One region of the Ensifer sp. GW821-FHT05G01 genome, then DNA from elsewhere that is predicted to be linked to it. Evidence: predicted binding sites of a transcription regulator. Region 1 holds the regulator's gene; each other region holds the start of a gene.
The links. Region 1 encodes PhoB, which activates phosphate uptake and scavenging genes when phosphate is short. Its sites were predicted from a motif close to TGTCATNNANCTGTCAT; they were not measured.
Positions count from the first base shown of each region.

Region 1 (3,452 bases):
GAGAACACGGTGACCGCGCTGATCGGCCCGTCGGGCTGCGGCAAGTCGACCTTCCTGCGCACGCTGAACCGCATGAACGACACCATCGAGAACTGCCGCGTCACCGGCAAGATCACGCTCGATGAAGACGATATCTACGATCCGACGATCGACGTCGTCGAACTGCGCGCCCGCGTCGGCATGGTGTTCCAGAAGCCGAACCCGTTCCCGAAGTCGATCTATGACAACGTCGCCTACGGCCCGCGCATCCACGGGCTTGCCCGCACCAAGTCGGAGTTCGACGATGTCGTTGAAACCAGCCTGCAGAAGGCTGGCTTGTGGAACGAGGTGAAGGACCGCCTGCAGGAGCCCGGCACCGGGCTTTCCGGTGGCCAGCAGCAGCGTCTGTGCATCGCGCGCGCCGTTGCCGTCAGCCCGGAAGTCATCCTGATGGACGAACCGTGCTCGGCGCTCGACCCGATCGCGACGGCCAAGGTCGAGGAGCTGATCCACGAACTGCGCACAAACTTCACCATCGTCATCGTCACCCACTCGATGCAGCAGGCAGCGCGCGTTTCACAGCGCACCGCCATGTTCCACCTCGGCAATCTTGTCGAGGAGAACGATACCGACAAGATGTTCACCAATCCGGATGACCAGCGTACCCAGGACTACATCATGGGCCGCTTCGGCTGATCGCTGAAGCTCGCCTTCACCCCGTTTCCTGAACGCGCCCGCAAGGATCACAGATTATGTCCATGCACATAATGTCCGCCTATGACGAAGAACTGAAATACCTGACACGCCGCATCTCCGAGATGGGCGGCATTGCCGAGCAGATGGTGGGCGAATCCGTCCGCGCGCTGGTCAATTCCGACCTCGCATTGGCGCAGAAGGTGATTTCCGACGACACCATCCTCGATGAAGCCGAGCGCCAGATCGGCGAAAAGGCGATCATCACCATTGCCAAGCGTCAGCCGGTGGCTGCCGACCTGCGCGAGATCATGGGGTCGATCCGCATCGCCTCCGATCTGGAGCGCGTCGGCGACCTCGGCAAGAACAACGCCAAGCGCGTCATCGCCGTTGCCGGCTCCGGCATCCCGCGCAAGCTGGCACGCGGTCTTGAACACCTGGCAGAGCTTGCCCTCGTGCAGCTCAAGGAAGTCCTCGACGTCTACGCCTCCCGCTCGCCGGAGAAGGCCAACAGCATCCGCGAGCGCGACGAGGAGATCGATGCGATCTACACCTCGCTGTTCCGCGAGCTGCTCACCTACATGATGGAAGATCCGCGCAACATCACGCCCTGCACGCATCTTCTGTTCTGCGCCAAGAACATCGAGCGCATCGGCGACCACGCCACCAACATCGCCGAGACGATCTACTACATGGCGACGGGTGCGCAGCCGGAAGGCGAGCGCCCGAAGGACGACAATACGTCGACGCTGGGTGCCGTAAAGGACTAAGCCCGAATACGTTCGAGTGCCTGCTTTTGAACCTCATCCGGTCGCAGCCACGGTTGCGGCCCCGCTTTGCTGCGTCTGTAGCCACCCGATTTCGCGCGTGCGTTTGAAATCGCCCGTAACGCTTCAGATGCTATATGTTCGAGCATCACGTCGCGTTCGATCGAACACGGGATGCTCTGGGTAAGGAGACGTTACCTGATGTTGCCGAAAATCGCCGTTGTCGAAGACGAAGAGGCGCTGAGTGTGCTCTTGCGCTATAACCTCGAAGCCGAGGGTTTCGATGTCGATACGATCCTGCGTGGGGATGAGGCCGAGATCCGTCTGCAGGAGCGCCTGCCGGATCTCTTGATCCTCGACTGGATGCTGCCGGGTGTTTCCGGCATCGAGCTTTGCCGACGCCTTCGCCAGCGCCCGGAGACCGAGCGCCTGCCGATCATCATGTTGACGGCGCGGGGCGAGGAGAGCGAGCGGGTTCGCGGCCTTGCCACCGGTGCCGACGACTATGTGGTCAAGCCGTTCTCGACCCCTGAGTTGATGGCCCGCGTCAAGGCGATGCTGCGGCGTGCCAAGCCCGAAGTTCTGTCTACGCTGCTGCGCTGCGGCGATATTGAACTCGACCGCGAAACCCACCGGGTGCATCGCCGCACGCGCGAGGTCCGCCTCGGTCCGACGGAATTCCGCCTGCTCGAATTTCTGATGTCCTCTCCGGGTCGGGTTTTCTCGCGGTCGCAGCTTCTCGACGGCGTCTGGGGCCACGATATCTATGTCGACGAGCGTACCGTCGATGTGCATGTCGGCCGCCTGCGCAAGGCGCTGAATTTTTCGAGCATGCCGGATGTCATCCGCACCGTTCGCGGTGCCGGCTACTCGCTCGAGAGCTGAGCCATTCATCCAATAAAAAAGGGGCCGCGCGGCCCCTTTTTTATGTGTTGTCTTCGAAGCCTTAGCGAGCGCGGCGGCGCTCGGCGGACGGCTGGTAGGCAAGCCGCGCATGGAAAGTGCAATAGGGCGAAGCTTCCGGAGAGTCGTTGCCGCAGAAGTGGAACTCTTCCTTCAGCGGGTCGCCGATCGGCCACTTGCAGGTGCGCTCCGTCAACTGCGTCAGCTCAAGGCGGCGCGACATCGGTACGACCACATCCGTCCGAACGCTGAAATCCTGTTCGGCAACGAAATCGACTTCGACCTCTTCCTTGAGAACGGTGGCGCCAGCCGGGCGGGTAACCGTGCGGGTGGTGACGCGCGAAGCGTAGTTCGGAGCGCGCGGCGCCGAGGTGGCCGGGCGCTGCTTCGGCCGGGTCGCGGCGGCTGTGCCGCCAGCCTTGGCCCTGCCGGGCAGGCTCAGCCGGTGAACCTTGCCGATGACCGCATTGCGGCTGACGCCGCCAAGCTGTGCCGCGATCTGGCTCGCGCTCAGGCCCTCGGACCAAAGCTTCTTCAGTTTTTCCACCCGCTCGTCAGTCCAGTTCATTTCTGCACTCTCCGTTCTCAGCGTTGGCGATGACAGAATCCCTCACCACGCTCCGGACAGGCTCCGGAGCTGCAACGCGATAACACTTTTGGTGACTAGGTCCGCCGCATGCGTCTAGTAATTGAACGTTAACCTACTGACCGGCGGACTCCGTGGCAAGAGTCCGCGGAATCACGCCGAATCGATTTCTTGGTTTTCCCCAACTTGCTCGGTGGGCGTTGTATTTTTGCAAGCCCTGCCGGGTGATTTTTTCGTCGCATGGATGAGCCCGGTCCGACCGCACTGCAAGGCTTGGTTTTGTTGACATTGCGCTGCGAAATAGGAATAGTGCCTGCGCCGCCGCAAGGCGGCATTTTTAATTTTCTGCCGCGCTTAACAGGGCGCGGATCGATGCCGATAGCAATGAAGGAGAGGCTCGCCATGACTGCAACCACGCCGCTTTACGACACCTACATGCGTGCGCCGTTGCGTTTCGAGCGAGGAGAGGGTGTCTGGCTGATTGCGGAAGACGGCACGCGCTATCTCGACTTCGCCGCCGGTGT
Region 1 is NZ_JBWKSC010000001.1:455,071-458,522, forward strand. It holds gene pstB (phosphate ABC transporter ATP-binding protein PstB) at 1-675, shown strand, start outside; gene phoU (phosphate signaling complex protein PhoU) at 729-1,442, shown strand; gene phoB (phosphate regulon transcriptional regulator PhoB) at 1,641-2,324, shown strand; gene AC07UR_RS02250 (GcrA family cell cycle regulator) at 2,386-2,910, opposite strand; gene AC07UR_RS02255 (aspartate aminotransferase family protein) at 3,331-3,452, shown strand, end outside.

Region 2 (3,452 bases), on a different contig from region 1:
TTACGACGCTGCCATGCAGTACAAGGAAGAGGGCGTTCCGCTCGTCATCTTCGCCGGCGTCGAATACGGCAACGGTTCGTCGCGCGACTGGGCCGCAAAGGGCACCAACCTGCTCGGCGTCAAGGCCGTGATCGCCCAGTCCTTCGAGCGTATTCACCGCTCGAACCTGGTCGGCATGGGCGTCATCCCCTTCGTCTTCGAAGAAGGAACGACGTGGGAATCGCTTGGCCTGAAGGGTGACGAGATCGTCACGATCGACAACCTCGCCAAGGTCCAGCCGCGCGAAAAGCGCGTCGCCAAGATCACCTATGGCGACGGCACCGTGAAGGACGTTCCGCTGGTCTGCCGCATCGATACGCTCGACGAAGTGACCTACGTCAACAACGGCGGCATCCTGCAGACGGTTCTGCGCGACCTCGCCGCCTGATCGTTCAGCTTGCCTGAGGCATAGAGGGGCCGGGATACCGCAAGGTGTCCCGGCCCTTTCACGTTTCCTGCAGGTTGCCTGTCCATATCCTCACTCCAACGTGACTTCCCGTTGAAGCAACGGCGTCGTATGTAATGGACTTCCCCGTGAAGTAGGCCTGTCGGCCGCCAATGAAGTGACGCCATGACATTCGCAGACAGATATTTCCTTCGCCCTGTTGCACTGGCTTTCGGGCTCTTTGCGGCAGCGTCGGTTCCGGCGATGGCGGAAGACGGCAAGGTTATCAAAGGCGTCGTCGAACTCTTCACCAGTCAGGGCTGCTCTTCGTGCCCACCAGCTGATGCCGCCTTGAAGAAGCTGGTGGATGACGGCGACGTGGTGGCGCTGTCCTATCACGTCGACTACTGGAACTATCTCGGCTGGAAGGACACGCTCGCCTCGAGCGACAACACCGACCGGCAATATGCCTATGCCCGCATGCTGGGTCGCAACGGCGTTTACACGCCACAGGCGATCCTCAACGGCCGCGACCATGTCAACGGCGCCAACCTGCAGGCGATCAAATCCCGCCTCGACGCCATGAAGGCAGATGGCAAGGGGCTTGCCGTTCCCGTCGATGCCAAGATCAACGGCGATGAGATCTCGATCAAGGTCGGCGCCGGTGACGGCAAGGCCAATGTCGTCGTCGTCTATTTCGACCGCGCGAGGGTCGTCGATGTCGAGAAGGGCGAAAACAGCGGCAAGAAGATTTCCTACTGGCACGCGGTGCGCGACATCCAGACCATCGGCATGTGGGATGGCAAGCCCGCGACCTTCACCCTGCCTGCAACGGTGCTGACGGAGCAGCGTGGCAAAAGCGGCTGCGCGGTGCTGTTGCAGTCGATGAAAGATGCCGAAACCCCGGGTCCGATCATCGGAGCCACGGCCGTGCTCGCAGGCCCTCAAGGCAAGCTCTAGCGAACGGCGGAGCGTCTGGGGCCGCGAGCGGTTCAAGGAATACGCAGCAGAAAGACGAAGGTGCCGTACCGGCTTCACGGCGCCGAAGGTGGCGCCTGAAGCCATAAGGGGTGGTTCGGCCCGGCAGCATCGAGGGGCTGGGGCTGAGGGTTCGAAGTTACCGGACCGAACCGGCCATGACTGCGTTCTTTGAAGGTCACGCAGCATGACGATCTGAACGGACATACGGTGGCAACGACTCTGTCCGTCAGCGCCCGCGAGTTTTGCGGTGAATTGGGGCGCCGATTTGACTGAAATGGGGCGGAGGCAAGAAATGCCGTCTGCGCCCAGAGGCTCTGGCTGCTTCCGGCTTGCTTTTCGGCTCGTGTCAGGCAAACTGTTATCGTTCTGTCACAACAGAAGGCCGGATTGCCGATGACCGATGAGCCGGATTTGCCGCGAGGCGAGGCGCGACATCAGCGCCAGACCGCGTCCGAAGTGGTCGTTGATCTCTCGGAATACAAGAACGCCCGGAACGCTCCTCCCATCACCTTCCATCGCCGCGAACTCGACCAGATCCTGTGGGTCTATGGCCGCATGGTCGGCGAAGGCGAATGGCGCGACTACGCCATCGATCACCTGAAGGATCGGGCCGTCTTCTCCGTGTTCAAGCGATCGGGCGAGATGCCGCTCTACCGCATCGAGAAAAACCCGAAACTCGCTGCCAAGCAAGGTGCCTTCAGCGTTCTCAACGTGCACGGGACGATCCTGAAGCGTGGACACGAACTCGGGCAGGTGCTGAAGGTTTTTGACAAGGTTCTGAAGCTGATCGAAACCTGAGAGACCGGTTCCAAGCCGATCGGAGATGCGAGCGGGGCAACCAGCCGAGGTTGGATGCACTGGCATCCCCTTCCTTCGACAATGTCCCGAAAGTGCGGCGGCCGCATGTTTTCAAGCCATTTCCCGAAGGAATTGCCTCGCGCGCTTGCTGACGCCCGTTCTCAGCCCTGGTAAAGCGTATCCGGGTAGACGCCCGCAGAGGGGTCGCTCGTCGAGCCATCGCCAAGCGCCAGCTGCATGATCGCTGTATCGAGCCAGCGCCCATGCTTGAAGCCTGTCGCCTTCATCAACCCCTGATCTTCGAAGCCAACAGAGCGGTGGACCGCGATCGATGCGGGATGAGCGCCGCCGATGACCGCCACCATCTGGCGAAACCCGAGTTCTGTGCAGCGACGGACAAGCTCGACCAACAGCATCTTGCCGGCTCCCTTCCCCCGCGCCGACGGCGCCAGATAGATCGAATCCTCGACCAGGAAGCGGTAGGCAGCGCGGGTGCGAAAGGCGGAGGCATAGGCGTAGCCGACGATCGTGCCCGCCGCGTCAGTCGCAACGATGTAGGGATAACCGTGGCTGGCGATGGTTGCGAAGCGCGTCGTCATCTCCGCCTCCGAGGGAGGCACGATCTCGTAGGTCGCCACACCGTTCAGAACGGATTCGCGATAGATTTCGGTGATGGCGGGGAGATCGGAAACGGTGGCGTCGCGCAAGGTCAATGGCATGGGAAGATCTTGAAGGTTCGTTTTTCCATTCAGTCACACGGATCGCAGCCGTGGATCAAGCCCTTTCCGGGCAACAAAAAAGGCGGCCGAAGCCGCCTTTTCCGTCAAGCCAGTCAAAGCTTAGTTGTTCCGGTTGCCCATGAACTGCAGCATGAACATGAACAGGTTGATGAAGTCGAGGTAGAGCGTCAGGGCGCCCATGATCGCCTTGCGGCCGGCAACGGTGCTGTCATCGGCATCGTAGTACATTTCCTTGATCTTCTGCGTGTCGTAGGCGGTAAGGCCTGCGAAGATCAGCACGCCGATCACGGAGATCGCGAAGCCGAGCGCCGAAGAGGCGAGGAAGATGTTGACGATCGACGCGATGATGACGCCGAACAGACCCATGATCAGGAACGAGCCCATGCCGGACAGGTCCTTTTTCGTGGTGTAGCCGTAGAGCGACAGCGCACCGAAGGAAGCGGCGGTCACGAAGAACGTCTGCACGATGCTCTGGCCGGTGAAGACCATGAAGATCGACGACAGCGAAA
Region 2 is NZ_JBWKSC010000005.1:239,954-243,405, forward strand. It holds gene acnA (aconitate hydratase AcnA) at 1-427, shown strand, start outside; gene AC07UR_RS14860 (DUF1223 domain-containing protein) at 611-1,384, shown strand; gene AC07UR_RS14865 (DUF2794 domain-containing protein) at 1,799-2,203, shown strand; gene AC07UR_RS14870 (GNAT family N-acetyltransferase) at 2,365-2,922, opposite strand; gene AC07UR_RS14875 (Bax inhibitor-1/YccA family protein) at 3,043-3,452, opposite strand, start outside.
Region 2: the regulator PhoB is predicted to act here: its motif matches at 1,762-1,778, upstream of AC07UR_RS14865 (DUF2794 domain-containing protein).

Region 3 (3,452 bases), on a different contig from region 1:
CCATGGGTTTGCAACCGGAAAGGGTCGCGCCAACCGGCTCTGGAAAGGGATCAGTCAAAGCCAGAACGGTCATGCGACAGCGGCCGGATCGAGCGTCACGCGCCACAGTTCCTGGTCTTGCCGATCCATCAGGCGCACGGTCATCTGCTTCGTCTGGCCATTGATATCGACGATGCCGAAGAACTGCAGGCCGGCCGACGGCGGCAGGTTGCTGTCGGCGCCTCCGCCCGATGCCTTGATGAAGCGGACATCAGGGCCGAACGTCACGTCCAGCTCCTTTGGACCATAGGTTCCGGAATGCAAGGGACCGGAGACGAACTCCCAGAACGGCAGGAAATCCTTGAAGGCCGCCCGCGACGGATCGTAGTGATGCGCAGCGGTGTAATGCACATCCGCCGTCAGCCAGACGAGGTTGTCGATGGCATTGTCCCTGATGAAGCGCAGCAGGTCTGCGAATTCGGTTTCGCGTCCCGTCGGCGGACCATTGTCGCCGTTGGCGATGGCATCGGAGCCGCGCCGGTTGGCATAGTCGTCCCAGACGACGAGGCCGATGGGCATGTCGCAGGCGATCACTTTCCAGACGGCCCGCGAGGCGGCAAGCTCCCGTTTCAGCCAGTCCGCCTGGCGCCAGCCGAACAGGCCGCCATCCCCCTCCCCCTGGTTGGGGCCACGGTAGGAGCGGAGATCGACGAAGAAGACATCGAGCAGCGGACCGTAGGCGATCTTGCGGAAGATGCGGCCGGGCTGGGTCGGGACGTTGCGGATCGGCGTCATCTCGTTGAACGCCCGGCTGGCGCGGGCCGCATAGACGGCCACGTCTTTTTCCTGGTAGCGCGGATCGTCTCTGAGGTCCGTCGACGCCGACCAATTGTTCAAAACCTCGTGGTCGTCCCATTGATAAAAGGTCGGGCAGACGGCGTTGAGGTCACGCACATGGCTGTCGAGAAGATTGTACTTCCACTGGCCACGATATTCTTCGAGCGTTCGCGCCACGTCGCGCTTCTCATGCGTCACCACCCGGTTCTTCCAGATGCCACCGTCGCGCAAGGGTATCTCGTCGGGAATGGGGTTGTCGGCATAGATCGTGTCGCCGGAATGGATGAAGAAATCCGGCTCGTGCAGACGCATCGTCGAATAGGTCTTCATGCCGACGTCGTCGATGCCCCAGCCCTGGCCGGCCGTGTCGCCGGACCAGACGAAGCGGATCGAGCGCTTGCGCAAGGGTGCTGTGCGAAACCGGCCGATCACCGGCTCGGACACCCGGTTGACGTCGTAGAGATCGGTCGCGGTGAAGCGGTAGAAGATGTCCTGGTCGGGCAGGAGATCGTCGAGCGAACACTTCACCGCGCAATCCGTCTGCGGTGTCGCGGTGAGATCGGCGAGACGAACCGGATTGGAAAAGCTTTCGGTCGTCGAGTACTCCAGGCTTACCCGCGACGGCCGGTCGACCCGCGTCCACACCATGCCGGAGCGTGTGTCGACATCCCCCGACTGGACACCATGGATGAATTCCGGCCGGCCGTAACCGCGGGCATAGAACGGTGTCGCAAGACCGGAGGACGCGACAAGGCCGGCGGCACCGGCGGATAAAAGAAAGGAACGACGGGACAGCGTGGTGAGGATTTCGGCCAAACAAGCCTCCGGTTCGAGCCTCGCGAAAGCGAATTTCGCGTGTCGGACCTTTGGCTGCCCGCATGTCAGCGCGTTGACAGAGGCATGAAACAATTTGAACGGTTTCGCGACAATTCGGTGAAAGTCTGCCTTGCAGCGCTTAACGGTAAGCCGCCCCGGCACCTTCACGGCGGCGCCATTTCGACAACCTCTCGTCTTGACGTAACGCCGGCTGGAACACTAAGGGTAGCGCCGACGGTTCCCCGAAGGATGACTCTAACGGGGATTAATAGGGAACACGGTGAGGACGACCCAATAGGGACCGAGACCGTGGCTGCCCCCGCAACTGTAAGCGGAATGCCGGACACCCAAGTGGCGCGACAGCGCGCCATGCCACTGCGATCGCGTCAGACGCGTTGCGGGAAGGCAGGTGGAAGGCGCTTGATCCGCGAGCCAGGAGACCTGCCGTCAAGCAGAAGATCCAACGTCACGGGCGGGGTTGCCCGGAACAGGAGTTGTCCATGATCCGCATACCCGGCGGCTTTGCGCCCTCTTTTCCCGTTCTTCTCGACGTTTGCGATCGTTTGTCTCCCGAAATCCGACCGGCCGGCTGTCGCCGCTTCGGCTGACCCTTCGCAAGCTCACGAGAAGAGAGAATTCCCTTGAAAGCCATTTTCAATGCCGTCGGGCGCTATTGCCCATCCCTTGCCGTTTCCGTGTCCCTGCTTTTGACCGTCGCTCCCACGACCGCTCTTGCGGCCGCGACGAGCTACCCCCTGACCTTAAAGAATTGCGGCCAGGAGGTTACCTTTAAGGCGGCGCCGACGCGCACCGCCTCGATCGGTCAGAGCACCACGGAAATTCTTTATCTTCTCGGCCTCGCGGACAAGGTCGTCGGCACAGCCGTGTGGATCGGCCCTGTTATCGACGGCTACGAGGACGTCAACGCCAAGGTGCCGCGACTTGCCGATAACGACCCGAGCTTCGAAAGCGTCGTTGCCACCAAGCCGGATCTCGTCACCGCGCAGTTCCAGTGGCATGTCGGGCCGGAGGGCATCGTCGCCACGCCGAAGCAGTTCACCGAACTGTCGATCCCCGTCTATGTCTCGCCGGCCGATTGCGCCGCCAAGGACAATTCCGCCGGTGGCGACGGCGTACGCCACAATGCCTTTTCGATGGACCTGATCTACCAGGAGATCACTGAGCTCGCCGAAATCTTCGACGTGCAGGATCGTGGGCAGGCCCTGATCGCCAAGCTGAAGGCCCGCGAAGAAGCTGCCCGCAGCAAGATCGCCAATGCCGACGGCAAGCTGTCGGCCGTCTTCTGGTTCTCCAGCGCCGAAATGGACATCGATCCCTATGTCGCCGGCACCAACGGCGCGCCCGGCTACATCCTGTCGGCGCTCGGCATCAAGAATGTCGTGTCCACCGAAGAGGAATGGCCGACCATCGGCTGGGAAACCATCGCCAAGGCCGACCCGAAGATCGTGGTCATCGGCAAGATGGATCGCCGCCGCTTCCCCGCCGACGACTGGGAGCTGAAGATGAAGTTCCTGAAGTCCGACCCGGTCACCAGCCTGATGCCGGCGGTCAAGGCCGACCATATCGTCATCATGGACGCCCAGGCGATGAACCCGACGATCCGCACGATCGAGGGCATCGAGGTGCTGGCCGACGCGGTCGAAAAAGCCGGCCTGGCGAAGTGAGGTCAACACCTCCAGCGATCAACCGCGCGGGCGCCGTTTCGACGGCGCTCGCACTGCTCTTTCTGGCGCTGGCCCTTGGTGCCGCCATCGGCGAGACCGCGATCCCGCTCGACGTCGTGGGAAAAACCGTCGCCA
Region 3 is NZ_JBWKSC010000005.1:159,208-162,659, forward strand. It holds gene AC07UR_RS14435 (alkaline phosphatase D family protein) at 70-1,632, opposite strand; cobalamin riboswitch at 1,851-2,095, shown strand; gene AC07UR_RS14440 (ABC transporter substrate-binding protein) at 2,328-3,317, shown strand; gene AC07UR_RS14445 (FecCD family ABC transporter permease) at 3,314-3,452, shown strand, end outside.
Region 3: the regulator PhoB is predicted to act here: its motif matches at 1,739-1,755, upstream of AC07UR_RS14435 (alkaline phosphatase D family protein).

Region 4 (3,452 bases), on a different contig from region 1:
CTCGATGATCTGCGGACGGCCGATCAGGATCGGGCGGGCAGTGCCTTCTTCGAGCAGCACCTGGGCTGCGCGCAGCACGCGCTCGTCTTCGCCTTCGGCAAAAATCACGCGGTTCTTCTGCGCGTTCTTGGCGGCGGCAAAGACCGGCTTCATGATGAAGCCGGAGCGGAAGACGAAGCGGTTGAGCTTGTCGAGATAGGCGTCGTAATCCTGGATCGGACGAGTGGCGACACCGCTCTCTTCAGCAGCCTTGGCGACGGCCGGCGCGATCCTCAGGATCAGGCGCTGGTCGAAGGGCGAGGGGATCAGGTAGTCAGGGCCGAAGACCGGCGTCTCGCCGGAGTAGGCGCGGGCAGCGACATCCGATGGCTCCTCGCGGGCAAGGCCGGCGATGGCGCGGACGGCCGCCATTTTCATTTCTTCGTTGATCGTGCTTGCGCCGCAGTCGAGCGCACCGCGGAAGATGTGCGGGAAGCAGAGCACGTTGTTGACCTGGTTGGGGAAGTCCGAACGGCCGGTGCAGATCATGGCGTCCGGGCGTGCCGCACGGGCGGCTTCCGGCATGATCTCGGGCGTCGGGTTGGCCAGTGCCATGATCAGCGGCTTTTCCGCCATCTGTACCAGCAGTTCCGGCTTCAGCACGCCGGCCGCCGACAGGCCGAGGAAGACGTCGGCGCCACCGATGCTGTCTGCAAGCACCCGGTTGTCGCTTTCCTGGGCGTAGACCGATTTCCATTGGTCCATCAGAACTTCGCGGCCCTTGTAGACGAGGCCTTCGAGGTCGTGCACCCAGATGTTTTCGGTCTTGGCGCCGAGCGTGACGAGCAGGTTGAGACAGGCAAGCGCTGCAGCACCGGCACCCGAGGTGACGATCTTGGCCTTGGCGATGTCCTTGCCGGCCAGCTCCAGGCCGTTGAGGATCGCGGCCGCAACGATGATGGCGGTGCCATGCTGGTCGTCATGGAAGACGGGGATCTGCATTTTTTCACGCAGCTGGCGCTCGACCTCGAAGCATTCCGGTGCCTTGATGTCTTCGAGGTTGATGCCGCCGAAAGTCGGCTCCAGCGCCGAGATGACGTCGACCATGCGCTCGATGCTTGCCGCATCGATCTCGATGTCGAAGACGTCGATGCCGGCGAATTTCTTGAACAGGACGGCCTTGCCTTCCATCACGGGCTTGGAGGCAAGCGGACCGATGTTGCCGAGACCGAGAACGGCCGTGCCATTGGAGATCACCGCGACAAGATTGGCGCGCGCCGTGTAGTCGGCTGCCGTTTCCGGGTTGTCGCGGATGGCGATGCAAGGTGCAGCCACGCCTGGCGAATAGGCGAGCGCGAGGTCGCGCTGGTTGCCGAGCGGCTTGGTGGGCTGGATTTCGAGCTTCCCCGGGCGCGGGTAACGATGGAAGAAAAGAGCCTGCTGGTCGATATCGCCGCTGGCCGGACCGGTGTGGGATTTGTTTTTGTCGCCCGTGCTCATAGTCTGCATTCCTCTTTTTTGGACGTGGCCTTGTGGCACGAATTGCGAACCGCGTACAGTTTTTGCGCGGTTCTTTTGCGCCGGTGCGACGAAGCGGCCGGCGTCCGTGTCATCTTCCTGAAACACGAGTCTGGTTTTGACGGGCCCCAGAAGGCTCAATCAAGACGAGGCTGGTATGATGGCGGCGCCGCAAGACAACTCCGTAAGACATCTCAGGACGTTGTTCATCTCCGACGTCCACCTCGGCTCCAAGGCGGCCAAGACCGACTTTCTCATTGATTTCCTGCGGTATCACGAGGCGGAAACCATCGTTCTCGTTGGCGACATCGTCGATGGCTGGCGGTTGAAGCGAAGCTGGTATTGGCCGCAGAACTGCAACGACGTCGTCCAGAAGCTTTTGCGCAAGGCGCGCAAGGGCACGCGTATCATCTATATCCCTGGCAACCACGACGAATTCATGCGCGATTTTCCTGGCGTTCATTTTGGCGGAATCGAGGTGGCGCAGCGCCACATGCATAAGGGCGCCGACGGCCGCAACTATCTGGTGCTGCATGGCGACGAGTTCGACGTGGTCGTGCGCAATGCCCGCATCCTCGCCTATCTCGGCGACTGGGCCTACGACACGGCAATCGCCATCAATATCGGTCTCGCCGCCATTCGCCGCCGGCTCGGCATGCCCTATTGGTCGTTCTCGTCCTGGGCGAAGCTGCAGGTGAAACACGCCGTCAACTTCATCGGCGAGTTCCAGAAGGTGGTCGCCGACGAGGCCAGGCGTCACGACGCCCAAGGGGTGATCTGCGGCCATATCCACCATGCCGTCATCGAAGACATCGGCGACATCCGCTACATCAACACCGGCGACTGGGTCGAAAGCTGCACGGCGATCGCCGAGCACCACGACGGCACCATGGAGCTGATCACCTGGCATCAGATGCGCGGCGGCGCCGCTGAAGCCGAGGGAACTGCAGAAGCCGAACGTCTGTTGGCGCAATTGCTGACGCAGCGGGCTGCCTGAAGAGGCTGCGAGCAGCCTACGAACCGCGCTTGTAGCGAAATCTAGGTTATGGCGATCCTGCAGTGGGCTATGCTATTGCTGGCCCATAGCCATCAGGTCCTCCCATGATTCCCTCCCAAGCGCCCGCTGCCGTGGGCCCTCCGCCGCGTTATTTTACGCTTCGCACAGCCTTGCTCTTCTGCGCTCCGTTGATCGTCAACGGTTTCGCCATGCCGTATTTTCCGGTCTGGCTGACGACGCTTTCCATGAGCGATTTCGAGATCGGAGTTGTGCTGGCCTTGCCGATGTTCGTGCGCGTGTTCACGGCGCCGATCGCGGGCGTGATCGCCGATCGGCTCGGAGAGCGCACGATCGTTCTGATCTGGTCTGGGTTCCTGTCGCTGGCGACGGCGTTCGTGCTGTTTTATGCCCGCGATTTCTGGCCGATCCTGATCATCTACACGCTGCAATCTGCCGTCTATTCACCCTATGTGCCGATCGTCGAGGCGATCGCGCTTTCCGGTGTCAGGCGCTGGGGTTTTGACTATGCCCAGATGCGGCTGTGGGGCTCCGTTGCCTTCATCGGCGCAACCATGCTCGGCGGCTGGTTGATCGGCATCTTCGGTGGCGACATGGTGCTGCCGGCGATGGCGATCGGATTTGGCCTGACGATCGCGATGGCCTTCGCGGCGCCCAAGGTCGGTCGGCCGCGACGTCCGTCGCCGATCACGGCCTTGACCGAGCCCCCGCCGAAATCGCTGCGCCAGCTCGATCTGCAACTGCTGTTGATCGGCGTGACGCTGGTGAACGCCAGCCACGCCATGCTGTTCGCCTTCTCGGCAATCTACTGGCAGCATATCGGCTATAGCGGCACGGAGATTGGGATTCTCTGGAGTGCGGGCGTTGCTGCCGAAGTGACGATGTTCATCTTCGCCAAGGCGATCATTCGGCGTTTCAGCGTCTGGACGATGATCCTGTC
Region 4 is NZ_JBWKSC010000003.1:176,922-180,373, reverse strand. It holds gene AC07UR_RS09585 (NADP-dependent malic enzyme) at 1-1,479, opposite strand, end outside; gene AC07UR_RS09580 (UDP-2,3-diacylglucosamine diphosphatase) at 1,655-2,494, shown strand; gene AC07UR_RS09575 (MFS transporter) at 2,599-3,452, shown strand, end outside.
Region 4: the regulator PhoB is predicted to act here: its motif matches at 1,587-1,603, upstream of AC07UR_RS09580 (UDP-2,3-diacylglucosamine diphosphatase).